Azospirillum brasilense: one gene and its partner. The protein of the gene in region 2 interacts with the protein of the main gene of each other region in a pairwise test. Links are inferred from orthologs where the notes say so. Each region holds a gene or a part of one and is shown on either strand. Other genes may lie near its edges.

What was found. Proteins that work in one complex are often made in the same cells at the same time.
Region 1: the proteins of leuS (region 2) and ligA interact in binary tests that used the Escherichia coli proteins (3 or more experiments, as listed by UniProt). The link is inferred for Azospirillum brasilense from one-to-one orthologs.

What each region holds. Positions count from the first base shown.
Region 1 is NZ_CP059449.1:1,625,020-1,629,502, reverse strand. The notes cover bases 1-3,077. They hold ligA (NAD-dependent DNA ligase LigA), read right to left. Parts: upstream 2,695-3,077; coding sequence 307-2,694; downstream 1-306. Other genes in these bases: H1Q64_RS07705 (hypothetical protein), read left to right, coding at 2,939-3,077; H1Q64_RS07715 (bacteriohemerythrin), read right to left, coding at 1-183. In the rest of the region: more of H1Q64_RS07705, read left to right, coding at 3,078-3,466; H1Q64_RS07700 (globin-coupled sensor protein), read left to right, coding at 3,847-4,483. UniProt on the Escherichia coli protein: DNA ligase that catalyzes the formation of phosphodiester linkages between 5'-phosphoryl and 3'-hydroxyl groups in double-stranded DNA using NAD as a coenzyme and as the energy source for the reaction.
Region 2 is NZ_CP059449.1:949,054-957,115, forward strand. Bases 3,083-6,210 are described here. They hold leuS (leucine--tRNA ligase), read left to right. Parts: upstream 3,083-3,425; coding sequence 3,426-5,996; downstream 5,997-6,210. Other genes in these bases: H1Q64_RS04510 (DUF3576 domain-containing protein), read left to right, coding at 3,083-3,315; lptE (LPS assembly lipoprotein LptE), read left to right, coding at 6,112-6,210. In the rest of the region: H1Q64_RS04500 (porin), read right to left, coding at 1-854; H1Q64_RS04505 (porin), read right to left, coding at 1,260-2,432; more of H1Q64_RS04510, read left to right, coding at 2,776-3,082; more of lptE, read left to right, coding at 6,211-6,546; holA (DNA polymerase III subunit delta), read left to right, coding at 6,596-7,618; H1Q64_RS04530 (esterase-like activity of phytase family protein), read right to left, coding at 7,673-8,062.

The DNA of each region.
Region 1 (4,483 bases), 670 kb from region 2 along the record:
TTCGCGCGCGAAATGATCCTTGGTGTAGTGGATCAGTTCGTCCAGGATCGCTTCGACGACATCAGGAGAGTCGCGGTTTTCGCACGCACCCAGCTTGTTGACGATGTCCACGAGAACACGATGATCCTCATCGAGTTCTTCGATGCCGACGCTCATCCAGCGCGACCATTGAATGGAGTCCATAGCGATCCCCCGTCTCATTTTTCTTATGGTGCTTCTCCCCTTTATGGAACCGGCGGCGAGGGGCGTCAACGCGGCACTCAGCCGCGCCGCGCCTCCCCTTCCGCCCCCCAGGCCAGCCGGCGATCAGCCGGCGATCAGCTCGGCCCACTCCTGCTCGCTGAGGATGATCACGCCCAGGTCGCGCGCCTTGGCGGCCTTGCTGCCCGCGTCCGCCCCGCAGATGACGTAATCGGTCTTGGCCGAGACCGAGCCGGCGACCTTGGCCCCCAGCGACTCCGCGCGGGTCTTCGCCTCGGTGCGGGTCATCGTCTCCAGCGTGCCGGTGAACACCACCGTCTTGCCGGCGACGGGGGAGCCGCTGGCCGCCTTCGGGCGTTCGGCGTCGGCCACCCGCACGCCCGCGGCGCGCAGGTCGTCGATGATGGCGCGGTTGCGCTCCTCCTGGAAGAAGCCGGCCAGTTCCTCCGCAGCGACCTCGCCCACGTCGGGGATGGCAACCAGTTCGCCCCAGCCGGGGCCGGGCTGCGCGCCGACGGCGGCGAGCATTGCCGCCTTCCAGTCCGCCAGTGCGCCGTAGCGCTCGGCCAGCGCCTGGGCGGCGCGGCTGTCCACCTTCTTGATGCCGAGCAGCTTGATGACGCTGTCCAGCCGCAACGCCTCCTGGCCGGCGTAGAAGTCCAGCTTCGGCAAATTTTCCGGGTCGGCGAACCAGGCGAGCAGTGCGTCGGCCTTCACCGGGCCGAGGCCGTTCAAAGCGTGCAGGTCGCGCCACGCCTCCCCCGGCATGTTGGCGACGGCGCGCTCCATCCCCTCTAGCCAGCCGTCGATAGAACCGTACTGGCGGGCCAGCGACTTAGCCGTCACCTCGCCGATGTGGCGGATGCCCAGCGCGAAGATGAAGCGGTGCAGGTCGATGCGCTCGCGCCGCTGGTTGATCGCGGCGAACAGGTTTTCGACCGACTTTTCCTTCCAGCCCGGACGGCCGAGGATGGCGATCTCGCCCGCCTCCACCCGGCGCTCCAGCGTGAAGATGTCCACGGGGGAACGGATCAGCCCGTCCTCCCAGAACTCCTCGATGGTCTTCTCGCCCAGCCCTTCGATGTCGAAGGCGTTGCGCGACACGAAATGGCGCAACCGCTCCTTGGCCTGGGCGGCGCAGATCAGCCCGCCGGTGCAGCGGCGCACCGCCTCGTCCGGCTCGCGCACGGCGAGGCTGCCACAGACCGGGCAATGGTCGGGGAAGACGTAGGGCACGGCGTCCTCGGGGCGCTGCCCCTCCACCACCCCGACGATCTGCGGGATCACGTCGCCGGCCCGCTGGACGGTCACCAGATCGCCGATGCGGACATCCTTGCGGGCGATCTCGTCCTCGTTGTGCAGGGTGGCGCGGCTGACCACCACGCCACCGACGGTGATGTCCTCCAGTTCGGCCACCGGGGTCAGGGCGCCGGTGCGGCCGACCTGGATGGTGATGCCCTTCAGCCGGGTCTGCGCCTGCTCAGCCGGAAATTTGTGGGCGATGGCCCAGCGCGGCGCCCGGCTGACGAAGCCCAGCCGTTGCTGAAGCTCCAGGCTGTTGACCTTGTAGACCACCCCGTCGATGTCGAAGGGCAGCGCCGAGCGCTCCTCGCCGATCTTGCGGTAATGGGTCAGCAGCGCCTCGGCGCCGTCGCACAGGTTGGCCGGGCGGTTCAGCGAGAAGCCCCAGCCGCGCAGCCGCTCGCGGATGCCCCATTGGGTGTCGGCGATCGGCTCCGACAGCTCGCCCAGCGCGTAGCCGAAGAAGCAGAGCGGGCGCGACGCGGTGATTTTCGAATCCTTCTGGCGCAGCGAGCCGGCGGCGGCGTTGCGCGGGTTGGCGAACAGATCCTCCCCCCGCTCCGCGTAGGCGCGGTTCATCGCCAGGAAGTCGTCGCGGTTCATGTAGACCTCGCCGCGCACCTCCAGGACGGCGGGATAGGGCGCCTCCAGCGTCTGCGGAACGTCCTTGATGGTGCGGACGTTGGCGGTCACGTCCTCGCCCTCCGTCCCGTCGCCGCGGGTGGCGGCCAGGACCAGCCGGCCGTTCTCGTAGCGGAGCGAGCAGGACAGCCCGTCGATCTTCGGCTCGGCCACGAACTCCAGCGGGGCGTCGTCGGACAGGCCGAGGAAGCGGCGGACGCGGGCGACGAACTCGTGCGCCTCCTCCGGCTCGAAGGCGTTGCCGAGCGACAGCATGGGCAGCGCGTGCCGCACCTTGCGGAAACCCGCCGCCGGGGTCGCGCCGACGCGCAGAGAGGGCGAATCGGCGCGGCGCAGCTCCGGATAGCGCGCCTCGATCCCGTTGTTGCGGCGGACCAGCGCGTCGTAGGCGGCGTCGGAAATCTCCGGCTTGTCCTGCTGGTGATAGAGCCGGTCGTGGTGGGCGATCTCCTGGGCCAGCGCGGCCAGTTCCGCCTGCGCCTGCTCCACCGTCAGCTCCTCCACGGGGATGCTGCGGAGCGCGGCGGGGGTATCGAACAGGTCGTTCATGGCGGGTCTCTTCGGTGCCTTCTCATGAGGATGACGCTGGAGGACGGCGCTGGATCGGCGGGCGCCGCCGGGGGCGCAGCATAGCGCCGCGGGGGCGTGCCGTGGAGTCCGGCCTTGAGCCGGTCTGGCATTCGGCTCCGTCCGCGCCAACCTTGAAACCGCAGACCTTGAGCAGACCTGGAAAGGTGCGGGGACGCGAGGGTTGCGTGTATGATGAACCGGCGCCCGTGAACGGATGTGCTGCATGAACGAGCCGACCAGCCGTGCGACCGCCGGCAGCCTGACCATCGACGATCGCTTCGTCATCGCCGCGGCGCTTGACCGCATCCTGTACGACGATCCCGACCATTTCGCGACGGAGGACGCACGGCTGCTGCGCCGCATGATCCCGCGCACCCGGTCCCCCTGGCTGCGGCTGGGTTTCCGCGCGGAAAGCCAGGGGCCGTCCATGTCGGGCCGGGCCGCCGGCGTGGGCGACGTGAAGATGGACGGCGACAAGAAGGTGGTCGAGGGTGGCGTGGGCGAGGCTCCGGTCTGGCGCTGCGGCCAGTACAAGATCTCCAACCACGGCGACGACCTGGAGATCTGGCAGGTGATGAGCGACGAGTTCGCCGAGGAGCCGAAGGGCGCCCGCCTGGAGTACGGCGCCACGGGCACGCCGGAACGCCTGACCTTCTTTCAACCCCGCGACCTGGAGTTGCGCATTCCTTTCACCGGCATCGCGATCGGGCTTCGTCTGGGCGGCTGGCAGCCTTGGAAGAGCGCCGCCTGAGACCGGCATAGACCTGCGCCCAGTTGTCGCATACCAGAGTATTAAAACGTTCCGGCAGTGAACCGCCAGACGGTTGGCAAACGTTGCCTCGCGGCATCTTTGCGAAGATTTCCAGAAACTTGATAATCTGCCTTATTTCCTATAACCACGGCAAAAGACGGGCATGGGAACTTATGCGATTCCCCTGGTTTTCTCTTTTTATCTCCGGGAATTCGATTAATTTAATATTTTGCAGAACTGCAATAAAGCATGAAACCAATCGTTAAAATTGTCATGTCCATGATGCCAGCATGGTGATAGCCGAGCGGTGATCAGCCGGGAGGAGCCCCGGTCCAGCCGCAGCTCAACGCTTGCCAACCAAGAACAAAGAGACGAACACCATGGACAGTGGCATTCAAGGCGGCATTCAAGGCGGCGTTCAGGAACGCCTCTCCTTTCTGCGGATTGGCAGTGAGACGGCCCCGCTTCTGAAGGAAGCCTGGAGCATCGCCGAGCCGCATCTGCCCGTCATTCTCAAAGACTTCTACGACCACCTTCTCGCCATTCCCGAACTTCGGAAGATCCTGAACGGGAAATCCGTCGAGCGATTGAAGGACGCCCAGGTCAATCACTGGCGACATCTGTTTTCCGGGAGCTTCGACGACGTCTACCTGACGCGCGTGAAGGCGGTGGGCCAAGCGCATTACCGCATCGGCCTGCACCCGCGCTGGTATTTCGGAGCCTACCGGCTGGTCATGGGACGGCTGGGCAGGCTGATCGGCGAACGGCACCGCCGCGATGCGCCGCGCGCCATGAGGATCATGGAGGCGGTGGAAACCGCGATCTTCCTCGACCTTGACCTGTCCTTCGACGCCTACAGCACCGCCGTGACGACCATGACCAACCGGATGCTGGTCGAACTGGCGGAGAATTTCCGGGACACGGTGCAGGGCGCCATCGATACCGTCGGCCAGTCTGCGGCGGCGGTCAACGCGGCCACCGGCGCGGTGCGCGGCATCGCCCAGGACACCGGCGTGC
Region 2 (8,062 bases):
GTCAGCGACTTGTCGTAGCCGCTGTCGCCGCTGTAGGCGTAGCTGCCTCCGATCTTGAAGTCGCCGTAGCCGACGTTCAGGCCGGCGTGGACCGAGCTGAGCTTCTCGAAGCGGGTGGCGCCGACGCCGACGCCGTCATCGACCGCATCGCCGAACTGGTAGAAGGCGCTGGCCGCGACGCTGAAGCCGCCGAACTCGTTGGTGTAGGTGCCGCCGGCCTCGACGACGTCCTGGAAGCCGCCGTTGTCCTGACGACGGTTGATCGAGGTGTGCGAGTCGCCCGTGCGCGGGGTGTAGGAGACGCCGCCCTGAAAACCGGCGATGGTCGGGGTCAGGTAGATGACCTTGGTGCCGACGTCGCCCGAGGCGAAGGCGCGGAAGTTGTTGGTGGTGGTCGGCAGCAGCGAGTAGGTCTGCGAACCGGTGAGGAACTCCACCGTGTTGTTGTCCGGACCGCCGGCGATGCCCTCGACGTTCGGGCCGATGATGCCGAACTCGTCGGACAAGCCGTTGATCGTGCCGGCCTGCAGGGTGCCGAAGCCGCTGTTCACGAAGATGAAGGCGCGGTCGGAGTCCATCGTGCGGACGTTGCCGGCGCCGTTGGCGGCGCGCATACGGACGCGGCCGCCGTACTCCAGACCGTTGTCGGCCGTGGCGACCGGCGTGACGGTCACGCGGAAGCGGTTGGCGAACTCCGTCGAGCGGGTGCCTTCATCACGGTCCTGTTCGACATAGGCGCCCTGGAAGAAAGCGTCACCGCCGACCTTGACCTCGAACTTGGTCTGGGCGGAAGCCATGCCGCTGCAGGCGATGATCGCGATGGCTGCGCAGCCCGTAACAAGAGAACGCTTCATTGATGGTCCATCCTTCTAGCAGGCTCCCAAGGAGACTGGAGCCGTGCGGTTGTGCTTCCCATCAATTACTAAGCCACCCGTTCGCTCACCCGACAAGAGCGATTCGACAGGGGCAACGGTGCAACTGTAACACAGTTGCCATTCCGACACAGTCATAAGTGTTTGGTGTCTAATGGTTTTTCCCGCATGCCGTAAATATAGCACATTGCTTGTCCAGATTTTGGGCGCGATGAACAAACTTTACGCACCGAAAAGCACCAGGGCGGACGGCGAACCGGCGGGCGAAAGCGCACGGAAAAGGCGTAGCGCGACAGGCAAGGGCAGCGCGACAGGCAAGGAAGATGGACAAAGAAAAAGGGCGGTGGCCGAAGCCACCGCCCTTCTCCATCCACGGATGACCGCAGATTAGAACGCCAGGACCGTACGGAGCAGGACGACGTGACCGTCGTTGTCCAGGTCCGCAGCGGCCGTGCTCAGGTCGCTCTCGGCCTTGAAGTAGTCATACTGAGCCTGCAGGGTCAGGCCCGGAGCGACGGTGTAGCCGGCGCCCACTTCGATGACTTCCAGGGTGCGGTCGCCAGCGGCATAGAGGCTGCCGGCGTCCTTGCCGCTCTTGTAGTTGGCGCCGACGACGATCGGGCCAGCGGTGTACTGAGCGCCGACAACCCAGAGGCGGCTCTTCTCGTTGTCCGAGGTCGCGGTCTGGATCTGGCCCGACTCACCGAAGTCGGTGTACGAACCGCCGAGCGAGAAGCCGGCGTAGCCGAGCTGGGCACCAACCTGCCAAGCGTTCAGGTCCTCGACGCTGGCGCCGACCGTGGTCGTGCCGGCAGCGGAACCCCAGTAGTAGCCAGCGCTGGCCTTCAGCGAAACGCCGCCGAAGGTGTTGCTGTAGTTGGCGCCGACTTCGACCAGATCCTCGAACGTGGTCGAGAAGCCGCGGCCGGTGGCGGTGACCGGGGTCAGGTCAGCGCGGTTGACCGAGGCGTGCGAGTCGTCGTTGCGCGGGGTGTAGCTGGCGCCCACCTGCAGGCCGGCGAAGCGCGGCGAGAAGTACACGATCTTGGTCGCGTTGTTCTCGACGACCAGCGACTGGCTCAGCATCGAGCCGTTCAGACCGGCGAGGCCGCCACCGATGTCGGAGGTCTGGCCGATCCAGGCGGCGACGCCGTCATAGATGCCGAGCTGCAGGTAATCCTGCGGAGCGGTGACGTAGGTGGCGTCGTTGAAGGAGTTGGTCACGCCCATCTGGACCTGACCGAACGCGCCCTGCGCGAAGATGTAGCCGCGGTCGGCGTCCATCGTGCGGGCGTTGTTGGCACCCGAGTTGGCGCGCATACGGATGCGGCCACCGTACTCCAGACCGTTGTCGGCCTTGGCGGTCGGGGTCACGATGACGCGGAAGCGGTTGCGGAAGTCAACCGAACGGGCGCCCTGGTCGCGGTCTTCGTTGACGTAGCCGCCTTCGAAGTAGGCGTCGCCGCCGACCTTGACTTCAAACTTGGCCTGAGCGTTGGCAGCGCCGGCACCCAGAGCCAGAGCGGCAGCGGCGCAGCCCGCGAGCAGATAACGGTTCATGATTGTTGCCTCCATCCTGGCAGCAGAATTTTCAGCCCGGTTAACGTCCTGGCTGGCTCTGTGGTACGCAGATGCGGGGACGCCAGCAAGCCGGAAATCGAAAAGTTGCAGCAATGAAGGAACAGTGTGTCCGACGGAACACACCTTGATTGTGCGCCGCCGTTGGAATTCCGCCGCCCGCGCCATCCCGTCCGCAGGGCTCCGGCATCGCCCCGGACACAGCAAAGGCACAGGCTGCGCCCCGCATCGGCTGTTGCCGCGGGCGGGCTTTTATGGTCTTTTCACCGGCATCCGCCGCGGTATCGTGCGCGGTACCCCGAATTTATTGATCCAGGTTCCGACCATGCGCCGTTCCCGTGTCCTTCGCCTTGCCCCCGTCGTGCTCGCGGCGTCGCTCGCCGTGGCCGGTTGCTCCAGCTGGGGCGGCCAGACGGAAACCGTCGATGAGCAGATCAAGAAGGAATACAAGTTCGGCAGCCTTCTCGGCACCGACGGCGGCTTCAGCCTGTTCGGCAAGAACAAGCGCAACGGCGCCGAGCAGGGCGATCCCAACGGCATCGGCGTCAACAGCTTCCTGTGGCGCGCCTCGCTGGACACGCTGTCCTTCATGCCGATCGTCTCCGCCGACCCGTTCGGCGGCGTCATCCTGACCGACTGGTACACCCCGCCGGACACCCCGAACGAGCGCTTCAAGGTCAACCTGTACATCATGGATCGCCAGCTCCGCGCCGACGGCGTGCGGGTGTCGGTGTTCAAGCAGCAGCGCGCCGGGTCGGACTGGCGCGACAGCGCGGTCGGGCCGGAGACGGCGACGACGCTGGAGGACGCGGTGCTGACCCGCGCCCGCCAGATCCGCGTCGCCCAGCAGGCCGCGGCACGCTGAACGGGGCGCCGGGCGGGGTGGGGCGCGGTCATCGGTCCGCCGCCTGTTGCCCCGCCGTCGGCGCCTTATTTGTCTAGATCCACGAAACTCACGGAACGGCGTCTGCGGTCATGTCGCGTTACAATGTCAAGGAAACCGAAGCGAAGTGGCAGGGCGAGTGGGAGCGGCAGGGCTGCTTCACCGCGCGCGAGGACGCTTCCCGTGAGAAGTATTACGTGCTGGAGATGTTCCCCTACCCGTCGGGGCGCATCCACATGGGGCATGTCCGCAACTACACCATCGGCGATGTGATCGCGCGCTACAAGCGCGCCCGTGGCTTCAACGTTCTGCACCCGATGGGCTGGGACGCCTTCGGCCTGCCGGCGGAGAACGCCGCGCTGGAGAAGAAGACCCATCCGGCCAAATGGACGCGCGAGAACATCGCGGCCATGCGCGCCCAGCTGAAGACGATGGGCCTGTCCATCGACTGGGACCGCGAGATCGCCACCTGCGACGTGGAGTATTACCGCCACGAGCAGAAGATGTTCCTGGATTTCCTCAAGGAAGGCCTGGCCTACCGCAAGGAGTCCTGGGTCAACTGGGACCCGGTCGACAACACGGTCCTCGCCAACGAGCAGGTGATCGACGGTCGCGGCTGGCGCACCGGGGCGCTGGTCGAGAAGCGCAAGCTGTCGCAGTGGTTCCTCAAGATCACCGCCTACGCCGACGAGCTGCTGAAGGGGCTGGACACGCTGGACCGCTGGCCGGAGCGCGTGCGCCTGATGCAGGAGAACTGGATCGGCAAGTCCACCGGCGTGCGTTTCCGCTTCGACCTCGTCGGACGGACGGACAAGCTGGAAGTCTTCACGACCCGGCCCGACACGCTGTTCGGCGCGTCCTTCGCGGCGATCTCCGCCAACCACCCGCTGGCCGCCGAACTGGCCGCCGGCAACCCCGCGCTGGCCGAGTTCATCGCCGAGTGCAACCGCCTGGGCACCAGCGAGGAGGCGATCGAAACCGCTGAGAAGCGCGGCTTCGACACCGGGCTGCGGGTGGTGCATCCCTTCGACCCGTCCTGGGAGCTGCCGGTCTACGTCGCCAACTTCGTGCTGATGGAATACGGCACGGGCGCCATCTTCGGCTGCCCGGCCCATGACCAGCGCGACCTGGACTTCGCCCGCAAGTACGGCCTGCCGGTCACGCCGGTGGTCGTTCCGGCGGACGCCGATCCCGCGACCTTCGCGGTCGGCGACGAGGCCTATACCGGCCCCGGCCTGCTGCGCAATTCCCGCTTCCTCGACGGGATGGAGGTCGAGCCGGCCAAGCAGGAGGTCGGCAAGCGGCTTGAGGAGCAGGGGCAGGGCGAGCGCACCACCCAGTACCGCCTGCGCGACTGGGGCGTTTCCCGCCAGCGTTACTGGGGCTGCCCGATCCCGGTCATCCACTGCGACAGCTGCGGCATCGTCCCGGTTCCGCAGCAGGATCTGCCGGTCGTTCTGCCGGACGACGTGACCTTCGACAAGCCCGGCAACCCGCTGGACCACCACCCGACGTGGAAGCACACGAGCTGCCCGAGCTGCGGCAAGCCGGCGGTGCGCGAGACGGACACCTTCGACACCTTCATCGAGTCGAGCTGGTATTTCGCCCGCTTCTGCTCGCCCAAAGCCGAGGATGTCGCCTTCACGCGCGAGGCGGTGGACTACTGGCTGTCCGTGGACCAGTACATCGGCGGCATCGAGCATGCCGTGCTGCACCTGCTCTATTCCCGCTTCTGGACGCGGGCGATGAAGCAGTGCGGCTACCTGAACGTGGAGGAGCCCTTCGCCGGCCTCTTCACCCAGGGCATGGTCAACCATGAGACCTACAAGGACACCGGCACCGGCGCCTGGCTGGCCCCGACCGACATCCGCAGGAACGATCTCGGCGACTACATCCGCAACGACAACGACGGCCCGGTGACGGTTGGCCGCGTCGAGAAGATGTCGAAGTCCAAGAAGAACGTGGTGGATCCGGCGCACATCATCGGCACCTACGGCGCCGACGCCGCCCGCCTGTTCATGCTGTCCGACAGCCCGCCGGAACGCGACCTGGAATGGACCGAAGCCGGCATCGACGGCGCCTGGCGCTACATCAACCGCCTGTGGCGGATGGTGACGGAATCGCCGGTCGCTCTGCCGCCCGCCGGGACGCCGAAGCCGGACGTCTTCAGCGCCAAGGCCGAGGCCACCCGCCGTCTGGTCCACAAGGCCATCGCCGGCATCTCGGAAGACCTGGAGAAGTTCCGCTTCAACAAGGCGGTGGCCCGCGTGCGAGAGCTGTCCAACGCACTGGCCGAGCTGGACGGCACGGGCGAGGGCGAAGCCTGGGTCCTGCGCGAAGGCTTCGAGGCCACCGTCCGCCTGATCGCCCCGATGATGCCCCATCTCGCCGAGGAGCTGTGGGCGCAGCTCGGCCATGCCACGCTGCTTGTCAACCAGCCCTGGCCGCAGGCCGACGCCGCCCTGGTGGTCGAGGACTCGGTCACCATGGCGGTGCAGGTCAACGGCAAGCTGCGCGCGACGCTGGAGCTGCCGCGCGACATGGCGAAGGATGCCGCGGAGCAGGCCGCCCTGGCCGATCCAAACGTCCAGCGCGCCTTGGAGGGCAAGCCGGTGCGCAAGGTCATCGTCGTCCCGAACCGGGTGATCAATGTCGTCGTCTGACCTCCCTAATGACAATGGCCGTAACCGCAAAGCCGGCGTACGGCGGCGAGGGCTTCTGGCCCTCGCCCTGCTTGCGCCGGCGGTGCTTGCCACGGCGGCCTGCGGTTTCCAGCCCATGTATGGAAACCTCGGGGCGAACAGCATCGGCACCGCCGAGCTCCAGCAGGTCGAGATCGGCGGCATCAAGGACCGTTATGGCCAGAAGCTGCGCAATCTCCTGATCGACCGCTTCTACGCCGATGGCCGTCCCGCCGCCCCACGCTACCGGTTGGAGACCGTGCTGACCGCGTCGGAGCAGAAGCTGTCCCTTCAGAAGGACGCGACCGCCACACGCGCCCAGCTCGTCGTGAACGCCCCCTACCAGCTCATCGACGCGGCGACGGGCGCGATCCTGTTCCAGGCCAACGCGCGCTCCTACATCAGCTACAACGTGCTGGAGCAGCAGTACGGCGCCCTGGTCACGGTCGAGAACGCCTACGACCGCGCGATTCTGGAAATCTCCAACGAGATCACCACCCGCGTGGCCGCCCAGCTCGGCCGCAAGCTCTGATCCACACTGGACAACCGGAGGCCGGTCCTCCGCCACCGACGGTGTCTTCGTGAAGCTGCAAGCCCGGGCGATCGACGGCTTCCTGCGCAGCCCCGATCCCAAGATCCGCGCGGTCCTGCTCTACGGCCCGGACACCGGTCTGGTGCGCGACCGCGCCATGGGGCTGGGCCGCACCGTGGTCGCCGACCTGTCCGACCCTTTCCGGGTCACCGAGATGCTGGGCCGCGCCGTCGCCGACGACCCCGCGCGTCTGGCCGACGAGGCCGCCGCCCTGTCCTTCACCGGGGGCCGCCGCCTGATCCGCGTGCGCGAGGCGGAGGACAACGTCGCCGCCGCCTTCACCGCCTTCCTGGCCGACCCGCCGCCCGGTGACAGCCTCGTCATCGTCGAAGCCGGCGATCTCGGCAACCGGTCGAAGTTGCGCACCCTGTTCGAAGGGGCCGACGGCGCCGTCGCCATCCCCTGCTATGTGGAGGAGGAGGCGGCGCTCGGCCGGGTCATCGCCGACATCCTGCACGGCCATGGCCTGACCGCCGATCCCGACGCCCTGACCTTCCTCGCCGGCAATCTGGTCGGCGACCGCATGGTGGCGCGCGGCGAGATGGAGAAGCTGGCGCTCTACATGGGCACGGAGACGCGCGTCCGGCTGGAGGATGCCCAGGCCTGCGTCGGCGACAGCGCGGCCCTGTCGCTCGACGAGCCGATCTGGGCGGCGGCGGAGGGAGACTTCGCGACGCTCGACCGCTCGCTGGCCCGGCTGTTCGCCGAGGGCATGTCCCCGGTGCCGATCCTGCGCGCCGCCCAGCGTCATTTCCAGCGGCTGCAACTGGTCGCCGGGCAGGTGGCGGCGGGCAAGTCGGCGGACGCCGCGGTGGAGGCGCTGCGCCCGCCGGTGTTCTTCAAGATGAAGCCGCGGTTGACCGGTCAGGCCCGCCGCTGGCCGGCGCCGCTGGTTCGGCAGGCGCTGGAGCGGCTGGTCGAGGCCGAGGCCGACTGCAAGCGGACCAACATGCCCGACCAGACGCTGTGCGCCCGCGTCCTCTTCCAGCTCGCCTCGCTGGCGCGGCGCTGAACCTCTTCCTTATTTCGCGACCCCTTATTTCGCGGCCCCTTATTTCGCGGCCCCTTATTTCGTGGCCAGGAACTGCGGCACGCGCAGCAGGATCAGCTCGTTGTGGTCCTGCTTGCCCAGCGCGCGGCCCGACGAGTAGGGGAGGTTGTTGTCGTTGCCGACCACGATGTGCTCGGCGTCCACCACATCGACGTTCTCGATGGTCACGAAGGGAAAGGTGAACTTGCCCTTGTCGCCGCCGAGCCGGGCGATGCCCTTCGGATCGTCGATGTCCATCAGGTCGACGTAACCGACCTTCTTCACGAAGCCCTCGGCGTCGGCCTGGGCGAAGTCGATCTTGTAGACCCGCTTGACCTGCGCCGGGACGTTGAAGCAGTCCGGGGTGGGCTGGCCGCTGCAGCCCTTGGCCGGGTCGCCCTCGCCGTTGTCGCGCTCGATGATCAA